One region of the Rossellomorea sp. KS-H15a genome, then DNA from elsewhere that is predicted to be linked to it. Evidence: riboswitches for the same ligand, from Rfam matches in the RefSeq annotation. Region 1 holds a riboswitch; the other holds the start of a gene.
What was found. Region 1 has a riboswitch for S-adenosylmethionine ahead of M1J35_RS01880 (sugar ABC transporter substrate-binding protein). Riboswitches for the same ligand answer to the same signal wherever they lie in the genome.

Region 1 (7,877 bases):
TCTTCCGTTGAACTGACTGAAGCGGACCGTGTCCTGATCGTCACCCGTTATTCGACGGATGAAGAAGCAGTGACGTTTGCGAAGAAGCTTTCTGCTGAAGGTGTGCCCTTTGTAGCGGTGTCCGGATTGGTGGAAGGGGAAGAGAGTCTTGTGGACCTTGCTGACATTCATCTGGATACAAAAGTGATCAAAGGGATGCTCCCCGGCGATGAAATCGGTGAGCGCGTGAGTTTCCCGTCAAGCATGGCTGCCCTTTATCTCTATTTCGCATTGGGGTTTGTGATCCGTGAGATGTTGGAGGAGTATGAGGACTAATTCCTGAAAGTAATCGAGAGGCACCCGACCGGGATGCCTCTCTTATTTTTTTCAACCTTTGCGCTTTTTCGCATGAATATACGTCACGGCCAACGCTAATACCAATACACTTCCTTTGATGATTTCAAATGCATAGTATGGGAGGTTCATCATGGTCAATCCATTCAGCAGGACCCCGATCAGGGCTGCCCCGAAGAAGGTTCCGAGTATGTTGGGTTTTCCGGCACCGAGGACGGAAAAGCCGACAAATACGGCTGCGACGGCTTCCATCAGCAGCGGGGCACCGGCGTCCATCTGACCGGATCCGACCCGGGCCGTGAACAGGATTCCGCCGATCGATGCGAATATGCCTGACAAAACGTAGGCAATCAGCTTCACTCTCTTCACACGGACTCCGGATAAGCGTGAGGCTTCTTCATTTCCCCCTGTCATATACAGGATACGGCCCCACGTGGTGAAATGCATGATCACATACACAATCGCGACCAGTACGAGCATGATCCATACCGGTACCGGCAGGCCAAGCCATTTCCCCTGACCGATCCACAGGAACGTGTCGGAGAATTCCCCCGGCGCCGTGCCTCCGGTTGTCATGGGCATGTGATTGTAAATCGAATAACCTTCTGTATATGTACGGTGAACACCTGAAATGATGTACATGGCCCCTAATGTTGCGAGGAGATCGGGAATACCGAATTTCACGATCAGTAAGGAGTTGAACAACCCCACCCCTGCCCCCACCAGTAATGGAGCGAGAAGGACGATCCACAGCGGGGCTTCATACCAGACCATCAACGATGCAGTCACGACCGTGGATAAGGAAACCGTCGATCCGACAGACAAATCGAAGCCGTCGACAATGAGGGTGAAGGTGACCCCGATGGCCACCAGTGTGACGATGGAAATCGACCGCAGGATATCTGACAGATTCCCGTATGTAAAGAAAAAGGGATTGTAGAAGCTGAAAAAGAGGAGGATCACCACCATCAGTACAATGGCACCGTATTTAAATAGTAAGTCGAGTATCTTGCCTTTCATGCACATCCGTCCCTCCTGAAGCATAAAACAATATGATTTCCTGCGTCGCTTCTTCTTTTGTTAGTTCTTTGACGATCCGGCCATCATACATGACGAGAATCCGGTCCGAGATCGCCAGGATTTCTTGTAACTCACAGGAAAAGTAGAGAATCGCCTTCCTTTTTTCGGCGAGGTCTTGAATAAGGGAGAAGATTTCCTTTTTCGCTCCCACGTCCACCCCTTTGGTCGGTTCATCAAATAAGAATACCGAAGCCTCATCCGTGAGCCACTTTCCGATGGACACCTTCTGCTGATTACCCCCACTTAAAAAGTTCGCCTGAACATTCTCATGGGCGGTCTTGATTCCAAGGGAGCGAATTTTTTCCTGAGCAAGCTTTCGTTCCTTCTTCTTATTGATCCATAACCCGTTGGATACTTTCTTCAAGGAAGGAAAGCTGAGATTGTGCTGAACCGATTCATGAATGAAGAGCCCCTCTTTCCGCCTCTCTTCGGGAACGAGTGCCAATCCATTTTGAACCGCGTCCTTGGGAGAGTGAATCTTGAGCTTTCTCCCTTTGAGGAAGAACTCTCCTCCTTCAAGGCGTGAGGTTCCGAATAAAGCTTTGGCAAGCTCCGTTTTTCCAGCTCCGACAAGGCCCGCCACCCCGACTATTTCTCCTTCTTTGACCGATAAGTGAATATCCTTCACTTTCCGACCATCGTCGAGCCCCTTCACCTCATACAGTGTTTCACCCGCGACAAGGGAGCCCTTCTGGAAATCTGCCTGGAATGCCCCACCCAGCATGGCCTCTATGATTTCGTGGGAGTTCGTTTGATGTGTTTCATACGTTCCGACTGTCTCCCCGTCTCTCATCACGGTGATGCGGTCGGAAACTTGAAACACTTCAGGCAGCCGGTGGGAGATGAAGATGATCCCCACTCCCTCTTCTTTCAAATCGTCTATCACCTGGAATAACCTTTCTGTTTCTGAAGAACTAAGTGGTGCCGTCGGTTCATCCAGGATCAGTACTTTTGCTTTGTGGAGAAGGCTACGGGCAATAAGGACCAACTGCTTTTCAGCCAGACTTAACGAAGCGGCGGGCTGATGCAGGGGGATCGATTCGGCCCCGATCTTAATGAGTGCCGCCTCTGCTTCTTTTTTCAGCTTTTTTTGGGTGATGAAGAGGGAACCTTTTTGCGAGAAATGATCCAGGCAGATATTTTCCGCCACCGAGAGCTCGGGAACGATGGCGGTATCCACTTCCTGGTAGACACAGTGAATGCCGTTTTCCTTGGCTTCCTTCGGAGATTCATAGACTCTTTTTTCAGAGAGAAGAGTGATATCTCCGCTGTCCCCGACATAAGCTCCTGATAAAATTTTCATCAGGGTGCTTTTCCCTGCGCCGTTCGCTCCCAGCAGGGCATGAACTTCTCCCTCCCGGACATCGAATCTAGCATTTTTCAAGGCTTTCACGCCAGAAAAGCTCTTGTTGATACCCGACATAGTCAATAGTGGAGACGTCATCGATCCCAGCTCCTTTCTAGTTTGTGAACGAAGATTCGAGCTCTTTCAGCTCATCTGTATACCCCTGCTCACTCGCTCCCCATCCTTCAATATGCTCGTTCAATTGATCCGTTGTAATCGATTCTTTCGGTAAAGCAGTTTTTTCAATGAACACGGGGTCCAATTTCACTTTTTCAGGCGTTTCTTTCCCGTTCAGCTTTTGATAAAGGAAGCGGACCTGGACCCTGCCGATATCTTTCGGATCTACCGCTGCCGATGCCACCCATGGGCTGCCGTCTTTTTGAATGATCTGAAGATCCTCGTCACTCATGTCGATTCCGTATACTTTGATTTCATCTCTTCCTGCCGCTTCAATTGCACGGACGGCCCCTTTCGCAAATTCATCCCACGCTGCCCAGACAGCATCGATGTCCCCTTTGTTTGGGTATTGTTTCAAGATCGCCTCCATCTGAGCCTGTGTATCAAGCGCTGTATTCTGACTCGCTGCTCCAAATGCCGCGACTTCTTTAATATCCGGATTCCCCTTTAAAAATTCTTCGTATGCCGCCTGACGTCTTTCCATGGGTGCAAAGCCTGCGACCCAAATTTTTACGATTTCACCTTTGCCGCCAAGCTCATCTGAAAGCTTCGTCAAGGTTTGTTCAGCCATTTGTTTGTCCCCCTGCTCGAGGACCGTCACTCCTTTTGATGCCACGTCCGCATCGAAGACGACAACCGGAATATTTTGGTCTTTCGCCTTTTCCACCCCTGATTGCAGTGCTCCTTTCGTTCCATGGTCGATCAGGATCCCATCAAACTTCTGGTTGATGGCCGCGTCCAGGTTAGAGGACATTTTGGCGAGATCGCCTTCCGAAGTGAACACTTGAACCTTCCCCCCGAACTTTTCCACCTGTTCCTTGACCCCTTCAATGTATTGAGCGGAAAATGTCCCGAGATTGATTTGCATGATAAGGGCGATTTTTTTATTGGCTAACGGATGATCGGAAGTCGCTTCCCCGCCGTCTGCTTCCGCCTCCTGTGATACCTTTGGCTGACAAGCCGCCAAACTGAAAAGTAGTGCGATTAATACGAGTAATGATGCCGCTTTTTTCATCTTTCTTTTCTCCTCCCGAGGGTGTCCCCCTCTATTTTTTCAAATAAAAAAACCCCTTTTCCCAAGAGAAAAGAGGTTTATGTATAAATAAACGTGCTCTTATCACTCAGGAAATGCTTCCTGCAGGTCTTAGCACCTTTCCGTCATAAACGGTAGGTTGCCGGGCGTCATCGGGCCAGTCCCTCTGCCAACTCTTTATAAGAGAATATGAAATTTGGTTGTGTTCGCTTTTGCTATAATCGCTATATTAACGATATGTGGAAATATTGTCAATATTCTTTTTAAAAAAATTCTGTGGCGGGTCTCCGGAAATGATCACCCAACACTACAAAAAAGCCCTCCCAAACCGGGAGGGCTCTATCAATCAAATCTTATTTCTCACCATACGCAAGGGACGCTTCCACGAAGTCTCTGAATAGAGGCTGCGGGCGTGTCGGGCGTGATGTGAATTCCGGGTGGAATTGAGATGCGACGAACCATGGGTGGTCGCTCAGCTCGATGATTTCCACAAGGCGGCCATCCGGGCTTGTGCCTGAGAAGATGAATCCGGCTTTTTCCATTTGCTCACGGTAGTGATTGTTGAATTCGAAACGGTGACGGTGACGTTCGTATACGACTTCTCCATCGTAGGCTGCATAGGCTTTTGAACCTTTTGTCAGCTTACATGGGTATAGTCCGAGACGAAGGGTCCCGCCAAGGTCTTCGATATCCTTTTGTTCCGGTAAAAGGTCGATGACCGGATATGGCGTTTCAGGATTCAGCTCAGCAGAGTGTGCTCCTTCAAGTCCAAGGACATTACGCGCATATTCGACGGATGCGAGCTGCATGCCAAGGCAGATTCCAAGGAAAGGAATCTTGTTTTCACGGGCATATTGCGTCGCAGCGATCTTTCCTTCGACACCACGGTCACCGAAGCCGCCTGGTACAAGGATTCCATCCACGTCAGCAAGCTTCTCTGCCACATTTTCGTTGTCGACAAGCTCAGAATTCAACCATCTCACTTCAATATCGCTGTCGAAATGGTAACCTGCATGACGAAGGGCTTCCACTACAGAAATATAAGCATCCTGTAATTCAACATATTTCCCTACAAGAGCGATCCTTGTTTTGCGGGAAAGGTTTTTCACCCGGTCAACCAGTTCATTCCACTCGGTCATGTCTGCTTCATGGCAGTTCAGCTTCAAGTGCTGACACGTGATTTCATCAAGTTTTTGATCCTGAAGGGCAAGTGGTACAGAGTAAAGCGTATCTGCATCCATTGCTTCGATTACGGCATGTTTATCGATATCACAGAATAACGCGATTTTGTCTTTCATATCCTGGGTCATCGGCATTTCTGTACGTACAACGATGACATTTGGCTGGATACCGAGACTGCGAAGCTCTTTTACACTGTGCTGGGTCGGTTTCGTCTTCATTTCACCCGCCGCTTTGATATAAGGAATCAGCGTACAGTGAATGTACATCACGTTGTCACGACCGACATCACTCTTGATTTGGCGGATCGCTTCAAGGAATGGAAGGGATTCGATATCCCCGACCGTTCCACCGATTTCCGTGATCACGACATCAGAATTCGTTTCGCGGCCGGCACGGTACACGCGCTCTTTGATTTCATTTGTGATATGCGGGATGACTTGTACAGTCCCGCCAAGATAATCCCCGCGGCGCTCTTTTTTCAGAACAGTAGAATAGATTTTACCCGTTGTCACAGAGCTGTATTTCGTCAGGTTGATGTCAACGAAACGCTCGTAGTGACCAAGGTCAAGATCCGTCTCAGCACCATCATCGGTTACGAATACTTCACCGTGCTGATAAGGACTCATCGTTCCCGGATCCACGTTGATGTATGGATCGAACTTCTGGATGGTGACGCTCACTCCACGGTTTTTCAATAGTCTTCCAAGGGACGCTGCTGTGATCCCTTTCCCTAGTGACGACACTACGCCGCCTGTTACGAAAATATACTTAGTCATGTATATGTCCCCCTTATAAAGTAAGTTTGGTTCAAAAAAAGTAGAGGGTGTCTCTTATGTAGTCATGTCATGAATTTATCTTGTTCAAAGAAGGACAAGTCCATTCTCCCAAAATAAAACCAAGTGCATAAACCAGCTAAAAGACAGCCTCTTATTATCAAGATACGTAAAGATGTAAGGGGTCTTAAAAGAATCGATCCTTCACACTTAAAACCTTGTCATGTCAAAGCATTCTTCTGTATAAAAACAAAAAACGCCCCGCTTACAATCTTGTAAGGGGAGCGTGATATACGTGATCTGTCCCTTTTTAGGGAGCCCAAATAAAATACTACCTTCCTAAGAGGTAGAAGTCAAGCATAGAATAAGGGATAGAATTTTCACTCATTTCACGCAAATCAAAAGGCCCCCGGAAGGCCCAAAAGCCTGGCGGGAGCCATACTGATTCGGGAGAGATTATTTCTCTTCCTCTTCTTCCAATTCGTCTTCTTCGTCTTCATCTTCATCGTCGACATCGTCGAATTCATCGATTTCGAGCTCTTCCTCGTCCTCATCAAGATCCAGATCCTCGTCTGCATCATCAACATCGACATCGTCGTCGTCATCCGTCAAATCATCATCGTCGTCTGCATCGTCCAGATCATCATAATCGAGATCTTCATCATCAAGATCATCGAAATCATCCAGATCCAGATCTTCGTCTTTCTTCTTCGCTTTTTTCTTTTTGCTGGATTTCATCGTTGGAACGGTCTCTTCCTCGATTTGATCAACCGGGTACCATTCTCTTAATCCCCAACGGTTATCACCCATGGCAATGTATCGTCCGTCAATATTCAAGTCCGTGTAGAATTGAAGTAAACGGCTCTTAACCTCTTTATCAGAGATTTCAAGCAAACCTTTGATTTCGCTTACGATCTCTTCAAATGCCATCGCTTGCTTTTTCTCTACTAAAATTTCATGTGCCAATTCAATGAATGACGTTTGACGCAATTCTTCTTTGGATAATTGCTTAAGACTCACTTTACGCACTTCCTTTCTCTATTTCACACTCTACTAAGTAGAGTAAAAAAGGGCAAAAATTCTCCATTATCAATTTTAACCATATTCAACATTATAAACAATATAAATCACTTTATGCCAGACATATCTCGATTTTCCCGCATTTTTTTCGCATCTGATTTCAGGATGGTCTGCCATTTCCTAACTTCTCTTCTTTTTGACCGTTTTTGATCACCCTGAACGCTTCATAAAATAGATAAAAAGAGAGCAGGAAAAATGGGATGGCACCCAGTTGAAATTGGTATAAAAGGATGGCGGCGTATATGGTGATGATGAATAGTATGCAGCGTAAAATGGTCTTCACATTCTCACATCCAAACGTATGTATCGTACTTCCCCTGTCTACTTATCTGATAATTCTTATTATATAGGATATCTTACCCTATAAGTATTAAGTTCATGTTAAAAGTTGGTTGATTTCGTATAAAGGATAGACGGTTTGGCGGGATTTTAAACTTGTTGGGCTTTCTTTTTCATTTTTTATGAGAGAGACGTGGTTGATTTCCGCTTCAGGCACTCGCTTTCCTCGGGGCGTGAGTTGAGCCTCCTCGGCTTCGCCTGCGGGGTCTCAACTTTCCCGCTGTTCCCGAAGGAGTCGAGTGCCTTCCGCTTCAATCAACTTAGTATCAAGTCTTTTTATAAGCAACCGTAAACAACCTATCTACTTGAAACGCTACCAAAAAAGCTTCATACCACCATCATTCATACTATGCATACTGATCATCAAATATAAGCCATTTGTAAAAAAGAGACTACTGCCCCCCTACAGTAGTCTCTTTTTCCTTTTCGTTGTTACATGTTGCGTCGGTATTGGCCGCCTACTTCGTAGAGGGCGCGTGTGATTTGGCCGAGGCTGGCAACTTTTACGGTTTCCATGAGTTGTTCGAAGATGTTT
Region 2 (7,877 bases), 380 kb from region 1:
GTTTGACGACCGCAACCACTTCCGGGTCATCCAGCACCCCTACAATCCACTGATTCAATTCATACTCCACGCTCATTCCGATTTTTTTCAATTCCTCATAAAATAGATCCATGTTTCCCCTCCTTATACCTGCGCACGGATGCCGCCATCCACGACTAAGATGTGACCGTTTATATAGTCAGAAGCAGCAGAGGAAAGGAAGATGGCGACTCCATTCAGATCCTCTCCCTGTCCAAATCGTCTTGCTGGTATATGCTGCTTGATCATATTTCCCTGACTAGCAAAAAGTTCCTTCGTGATCTTGGTTGGAAAGAAACCGGGAGCGATGGCATTCACCTGGATATTATGCGGTGCAAGTTTCACGGCAAGATCTTTAGTCAACGTCATGACCGCACCCTTGCTCGTATTATAGGGTACCGTATCCATGAGCATGGGGTTCGTCCCGCCAAACCCCGTAACGGAAGCGATGTTAATGATCTTCCCGGCTTTTTGCCTGACCATGATCCGGGACACTTCCTGGGAAAATAAAAAAGCACCCTTTACATTGACATCCATCACCTTGTCCCACTTATCTTCAGGGATGTCAGAAAATGGACCGGCCCAGGACGTCCCGCTGTTATTGATCAATATATCGATTCTTCCAAACTCTTTCATCACCGTTTCCACTACATGTAGTACATCCGCTTTCCGCGTAACATCGCAAGGAATGGCGAGTGACCGTACACCTGAACCAATCAACGTTTCCTTCACTTCTTCACACGCCGACTGGTTTCTCGAGCAGACCACAACATGAGCACCAGCCCTTCCCAATGCCAGGGCCATCTCTTTCCCGAGGCCCCGTCCACCGCCTGTGACGATGGCGACTTTGTCTTTAACTGAGAACATTCTATCAATCTCCTTTCTACTAAATGGAAGGTCATTATTATAATAGATAGATTGAGAGAATAAGTGCGGATTCTCCGCTCCAACCAGTCGAAATTGAATCAAATGCCCTTACAAAAAAAGAGACCTCTCACGAAGAGAGATCTCTGATCTTTACTGACCCTTATTTGCTGTACGGTTTATATACTCCAAGGCTGCCTGCAGCTGCAAATCGTTCTTTTCATTCTGCACCGCTTCAAATATTTCTTCCTGCAGTCTTTCGCCGGTCTTGGCATCAATGACTCCCGTGACGTCCAGGCTTTCCTGGATCTGAAAATCCTTGACGGCTTTAGCGGTTTTCTTACTGAAATAACCATCGACCCGATCAAGGGTAAAACCTAATCCTTGAAGCATTTCCTGGGCGTTTTTCACCTGCTCATTGTTCGTGCCTTCTTCCATTGGTTTTTCCACCTGAAGAGGATGGGCATAGAAGTAGGATGGCTGTCTGACCGGGATATCCGGTTTGATTCCCTTCTTATGAATCCAATTTCCGTTCGGCGTCAGCCATTTGAACATGGTGAGCTTGATATTGCTTCCATCTCCCATCGGCACTGCCTGCTGAACGGTTCCTTTTCCGAAGCTCTTCGTCCCGATCAGTGGATATCCTTCCGCCTCACTAAGGGCCCCAGCAAGGATTTCAGATGCCGACGCACTGCCCTCATCGATGAGGACCACCACCGGGTACGCTTTTCTTTCCTTACTGTTGGAGAAGGATTTCAGCACCTCTCCGCTTCGTTCCTGAATTTGTACATACGGTTTTTTCTCGGTGACGAACTGTTTGAGGATGTCTTCCACACTGGAAAGGAGACCACCGGGATTACCCCTCACGTCAAGAACCAGTCCTTCTACCTTTTTCTTCTCGAGTTCTGTCAGCTGCTTTTTAAAATCGACGGCGGTATTTTCCGAGAAGGTTGTAATTTGGATATAGCCCGTCTTCTTCCCATCGACTTCCTTCACATCGGAGATCACCGTTTCAACAGGGATATCGTCCCTCTTCACAGACACTTCAATCGGATCTGAAAGACCCTCTCTCGTAATCTCCAATTTCACCTCCGTACCCTTCTTACCTCTGATTTTCAACGTGGCTTCATACAGGTCAAGCCCGTCGATGCTATTCCCATCCACTTTAATAATGCGGTCATTCGGTTTCAGACCGGCTTTCTCAGCAGGTGAATTTTTAAAAGGAGCCACGATGACCAGTTTCCCGTCCATGATTGTGACCTCTGCCCCGATTCCTTCAAAGGAAGAATCCAACGCGTCATTGAATTGAGACGCAGTCTCCGCATTCATGTACACAGAATACGGATCATCCAAGGTCTTCAGCATCCCCTGAATCGCCCCTTCCACGAGTTGCCCCTTGTCCACATCCTGAAAGAACTTATCACTGATCAAATCATACGCGACTTCCACCTTGTGAAGCTTATCATTCAGCTCCTCTTTGCCGTTAAACTGGGCAAGCTCGTCCCCGGACCCGGAACTGCCAGTCCACTCCAAGCCGCCATACATTCCTCCTGCACCGATCAGCATACTGATGATGATGGTGATGATGAGCTTTCTGCCCGTCCACTCCATATATTCCCCTCCAGCTTGTCGTTTGTTTATGGTATGGATGAGAGCAGCGTATGCTTTCCCATCCAACGAAAAAAGACACCACACAAAAACGCGCTTAGGCGGTGCGATGTCTTTGCTTATCTAACTATATGCCGGAGGGGGACGAGTTATGATTAGCAGCGGATTATTTCATACCCGTCACGATTTTTTGATCTTGGTGATTTTTAAGATGAGAAGAGATGATCCCTCCCCATTTCTCGAATTCCACAAGGAACCCGTCATGACCGAATGCTGTCGGGATAAAGTAATGTTCACCCTTAGGCACTTGCATGGTGAATTCCTTTAAATACTGTGGAGAATAGATCAAATCACCCTCATAGCTGACCGAGACCAGCTCGCACGGATAGGAATCGGCGACCACTTCCGTGCCTCCCCTTCCCCTCCCGATATCATGGGTGTTCATCGCTTTCAGGAGGGTGAGATAGCTGTTCGGATCAAATCTCTTTCCGAGTTTCTTTCCTTGATAATCAAGATAGCTTTCCACATTGTATTGCTCATTGGTCCTCTCCCGCTGGAAGCGCCTGTCAAACAACTCCTGTGTACGATAGGTCACCATCCCGACCATCCTGGCAATCTCAAGCCCTTTTAATATGGAACCGTGAGGATAGTGGCCATTTTGAAATTCGGGATCCCCTTCAATTGCTGTGATCCCGATATGATTGAAGGCGAGACCGTAATCATTTAAGGCCGGTGAAACGGCGAGGGCGAATACCTTGTTGATATATGTCGGATACAAGGCTCCCCATTCCAATGCCTGCATTCCACCCAGCGAGCCGCCGATCACCGCTTCGATCCTTTCGACGGAGAGCTGTTGGAGTGCTTCATATTGGGCATGGACCATGTCCCGTATGGTAATGTGCGGGAAGTCCGGACCGTATCGTTCTCCTGTTTCAGGATCCGTGGACGTCGGTCCCGTACTCCCTTCACATCCCCCTAACACATTGAAAGCAATCACATTGTATAGATCGGTATCAATGTAGGATCCTGGTCCGATCAGTCCATCCCACCAGCCCCGATCCTCACTCGTTCCCTTCACAATATGGGTTCCGGTTAGGGCATGGCAAACGAGGATGACAGGGCCTTCTTTATTGCCGGTCCGTTCATAGGCCAGATTTACATTGTGCAATGTGGTGCCTGACTCTAATGTGAGGGATGGGATGGTAATGGAGCTTACTTCGTATGAGTATGAATTCTCCATTCCTCCACCTCCTTTTTTTATGTTGTTCGGGGCGTTGGGGCACCCCGGTAATTCGGGTTCACGGTTCAGGTTCCTTTTAAGTGGACTGCGGGTAGCCCGTTCGCTGATATATTCGATATTTCGCTGATATATCCCAAATACCGCTGATAAAATCAGATTTTCTCTGATATCCCACTTTCATACACTTTGGCTGCCCCCTCACCAGCTTCTAATACCTGTTTTCACGTGAGATTTTCCAAAAAACTTCTTACTATTACACCCGGGACGTTTCCAACGCCACCTCAATCGCATGATCCAGATCCTCGATCAAATCCTTCGCAGATTCCAATCCTACGGAAAGTCTTACAAGGTCCTCGGTTACGCCTGTGGCCCGGATTTCCTCATCGTTCAATTGCTGATGCGTCGTGGACGCTGGATGGATGATCAATGACTTCGCATCCCCTACATTGGCAACATGGGACCAGAGGGAAATGTTGTCGACGACTTTACGTCCTGAATCCCTGCCCCCTTTGATTCCAAAGACGACGATGGAACCCGCTCCATTTTTCAAATATTTTTGAGCAAGAGCGTAGGACGGATGCTGCGGCAGACCCGGATAAGAAACCCAGGCAACTCCACTGTGCTGATCTAAGTGTTCTGCAATCTTCAAGGCATTCTCCGTGTGACGTTCGATTCGGAGATGGAGGGTTTCCAGTCCCTGCAATAGCAGAAATGCGTTCTGTGGACTTAAGCACGCCCCGAGATCCCGAAGCAGCTGCACCCTTAACTTTGTGATGAAAGCGGCCGCTCCTACATCCTGTGCGTAGCGAAGTCCATTATAGCTTCTGTCTTCTTCTGTGAATCCTGGGAACTTTTCATGATTCCAATCAAACTTCCCACCGTCGATGACCACTCCACCGATGGCCGTACCGTGGCCGCCGATCCACTTCGTTGCAGAGTGGATGACAATGTCCGCTCCCCACTCAATCGGCTTGCACACATATGGTGTGGCAAATGTGTTATCGATGATGAGTGGGATATGATGGTCATGGGCCACTTTCGCCACCGACTCGATGTCGAGGACATGGAGACTCGGGTTTCCGATCGTCTCTGCGAATACCGCTTTTGTTTTCTGCGTAATCGCCTTTCGGAAGTTCTCCGGATCAGTCGGATCGACGAAATGAACCTTGATTCCGTATTTCGGAAGAGTCGTAGAGAATAAATTGTACGTTCCACCGTACAGATTGGTGGCTGCCACGATCTCATCCCCTGCACCGGCTATATTCAAGATGGAAAGAGAAATGGCGGCCATCCCGGATGATACACCCAGGGCTCCGATTCCCCCTTCTAAAAGGGCGAGGCGCTTCTCGAGCACGTCAACGGTCGGGTTCATGATACGGGTGTAGATGTTCCCCGGTTCTTCAAGGGCGAATAGCTTTGCGGCGTGATCGCTGTTGTCGAACACGTAGGATGTCGTTTGGTAGATGGGTACCGCTCTTGAGCCTGTAGTTGGGTCCGGCTCCTGGCCGCCGTGAAGAAGCAGTGTGTCGAAATCGAATGATTTGGTCATTTGGAATTCCTCCTAGAGTTTTTTGGTTTTTGGATTGGTGTGGATGGTTGGTTGGTTGAGTTCAGCTGCTGAATTGGATGGTTTTTTCAGCAGTTGAATTTGTGAAGAATTTCAGCAGCTGATTTACAGGATGATTTCACCTGCTGATTTTTCATAGAATATCAGCTGCTGAATAGATCCAAACATACTCCTGCTGAACCCCCATGCAAAAGCCTAAGAAGCTAGAAGAGGATAAAATAAAAAACCCTCTTCCTAAGAAGAGGGTCTAATTGAATAGGGTCCTCCTCTTATCTTTCAGGCAGATCGCCTGCAGGAATTAGCACCTTTTCATGCGACGCGTAGTGCGTACATGAAGGTTGCCGGGTTTCATCGGGCCTAGTCCCTCCACCTCTCTGGATAAGAGCATTTAATTGTCAATGTGAAAATTCATGCGTTGAGATGAATTATAAAGGGTAACCAGCCTCAACGTCAAGACCATTTTCAGAATCTTTTTATTTTTTAACAGAAGCTGCAATCGCCTCGTTAAATTGAGAAACGATATCTTCCCCATCCTCGATACCTAACGATATGCGTACCACATGGGTGTTGATGCCTAATTTTTCCTGAGCTTCTTTCGGAAGGGCACGATGAGAGGTTCCAATTGGATAGGAAACCGTTGTTTCCACTCCTGCCAGGGACGGGATGATTTTGATCCATCCAAGGGACTTGAAGAATGTGCTGATATCGCAGCTGGCATCGAGTTCAATGGTGACAATTGCGCCATTTCCTTTTTCGGATAAATCAGTTGGGTAATAGACCCTCTTCACCTGCTCATTAGTGCGTAGTTCCTCTGCAAGGATTCCTGCGTTCTGAGCCTGGGTCCCGACGCGGAGTGCCAATGTTTTCGCCCCCCGGCATGTGAGCCAGGCTTCAAATGGACTTAAGTTGGAACCGATGTTGACGACCCTTTCCCTTGCTTTATTCACAAGCTCTTCTTTTCCGACTACGACTCCCGCTGTGATATCGCTATGCCCGCCAATATACTTCGTAGCGCTGTGAGCGACCAAATCGACCCCTTCAAGGAAGGGTTGACGCAGAAATGGTGTGGCGAATGTATTGTCGATCATCGTTTTCAGGTTGTGTTTTTCGGCAAGAGCTACCATTCTTGAAATATCCTCTACCCGCATAAACGGATTGGTCACCGTCTCACTGTAGAGAAGTTTTGTATCGGGAGTGAGGGCTCCTTCGATTTCTTCCTCACTCGTAAAATCAACGAAGGAGGTGGAAATGCCGAATGATTTCAGCTCTTCTTTCAGCATGTGGAAGGTACCTCCGTATAAATCCTCCGCTGCGATGATGTGATCCCCCGCCTGGACAACGGCAAGGATTCCCACGAGGATTGCCGACAAGCCGGAAGACGTGGCAACACCCGCAGGCGCTCCTTCAAGATCTGCTACCATCTTCCCAAGCTCATCCGTGTTGGGATTACCCGTTCTTGAATAAAGATAGGGAGACTTCCCCTCATAGAAACCCTCAAGCTCCTCCAGAGACGTAAAAGAAAAAGCTGACGTCTGGTAGATCGGTGTTGTCTTACTACGGATTTCCTCTGTTCCTTTCAGCTGACTATGTACGACCTTGGTGGTGAATTTCATTTCACATTCATCCTTCCTCAAGCTATGTATTTTTAAAAGTGTACCATATTCAGAAGATTGTGAGGAGTATGAGGTTCTGGATAAAGAAAAAGAACCCATCGCTTTAGGGCAACAGGTTCTCATCGTCAGACGTTTTCTAAACACCCGATCAGGCGATTTTCGATATCCAACGCCAATCGCTTCAATTCATCGTTATCTACCATTTCAATCAGCTTGCTTGGCTTTGCCATCCCGATCTTAGTCGTTCCCTTTTCGGTGTATACCGTCACTTTACAAGGCAGGAAATAGCTGACGAGCATGCTTTCTTCCAGCACCTTTTTCGCTTCGTGGGGATTACATACTTCCAGGACAACGACTTCTTCGTTAAAATCCAGCCCTTTATCCTGAAGCTTTGCGGCCAGGTCAAGATTCCACAGAACCCCGAAGCTTTCTTCTTTCAAGGCTGCCTCTACTGCTGATACGGCATCCTTCACATTCATTGAAACTTCTTTTGTGTAGTGGAACATTTTGATCCTCCTTTTTGAGTCATGGTTACTTATACCTCATAGCGTATAAAACGAAACGTCTTCTTAAAGGTCCGTCCCTCCCATTATTCCATGCCTCCGACCATTTTACCCATCATTTCTTCGTTCATGGGGCCGACGATTTTGTGCTGGATGAGGCCGTTTGTGTCGATCATGTAAGTGGTCGGGATCGTGAATGCCCGGTACTCGTCTCCGATATCCCCTTTTTCATCCATGAGAATGGGGAAAGTGAGTTCATAGCCGTCGACAAATTGCTGGACTGCCTTCTCCCCATCATCCTGTGAGGTCAAGTTGACAGCAAGGATTTCGACACTTTCTTTTTTCGCGTTTTTTTCGTAATACTGTTCCATATGGGGCATTTCCGCTTTACATGGCGGGCACCAGGTGGCCCAGAAATTCAGGATCACTTTCTTTCCCTGATAGTCGGAAAGCTTGACTTCTTC

Region 2: it holds a riboswitch for S-adenosylmethionine, as region 1 does, so the genes downstream of both, M1J35_RS00085 (homocysteine synthase) here and M1J35_RS01880 (sugar ABC transporter substrate-binding protein) in region 1, are expected to answer to the same signal.

Annotation. Positions count from the first base shown of each region.
Region 1 covers NZ_CP096886.1:397,697-405,573, forward strand. The annotation lists gene M1J35_RS01865 (DUF2529 domain-containing protein) at 1-315, shown strand, start outside; gene M1J35_RS01870 (ABC transporter permease) at 367-1,353, opposite strand; gene M1J35_RS01875 (sugar ABC transporter ATP-binding protein) at 1,322-2,857, opposite strand; gene M1J35_RS01880 (sugar ABC transporter substrate-binding protein) at 2,874-3,950, opposite strand; SAM riboswitch class I at 4,047-4,154, opposite strand; gene M1J35_RS01885 (CTP synthase) at 4,322-5,926, opposite strand; gene rpoE (DNA-directed RNA polymerase subunit delta) at 6,380-6,943, opposite strand; gene M1J35_RS01895 (hypothetical protein) at 7,104-7,286, opposite strand; gene icmF (fused isobutyryl-CoA mutase/GTPase IcmF) at 7,775-7,877, opposite strand, start outside.
Region 2 covers NZ_CP096886.1:14,979-22,855, forward strand. The annotation lists gene M1J35_RS00065 (hypothetical protein) at 1-112, opposite strand, end outside; gene M1J35_RS00070 (glucose 1-dehydrogenase) at 124-885, opposite strand; gene M1J35_RS00075 (S41 family peptidase) at 1,036-2,493, opposite strand; gene M1J35_RS00080 (homoserine O-acetyltransferase MetX) at 2,657-3,730, opposite strand; gene M1J35_RS00085 (homocysteine synthase) at 3,984-5,279, opposite strand; SAM riboswitch class I at 5,564-5,682, opposite strand; gene M1J35_RS00090 (trans-sulfuration enzyme family protein) at 5,771-6,910, opposite strand; gene M1J35_RS00095 (DUF302 domain-containing protein) at 7,036-7,416, opposite strand; gene M1J35_RS00100 (redoxin domain-containing protein) at 7,500-7,877, opposite strand, start outside.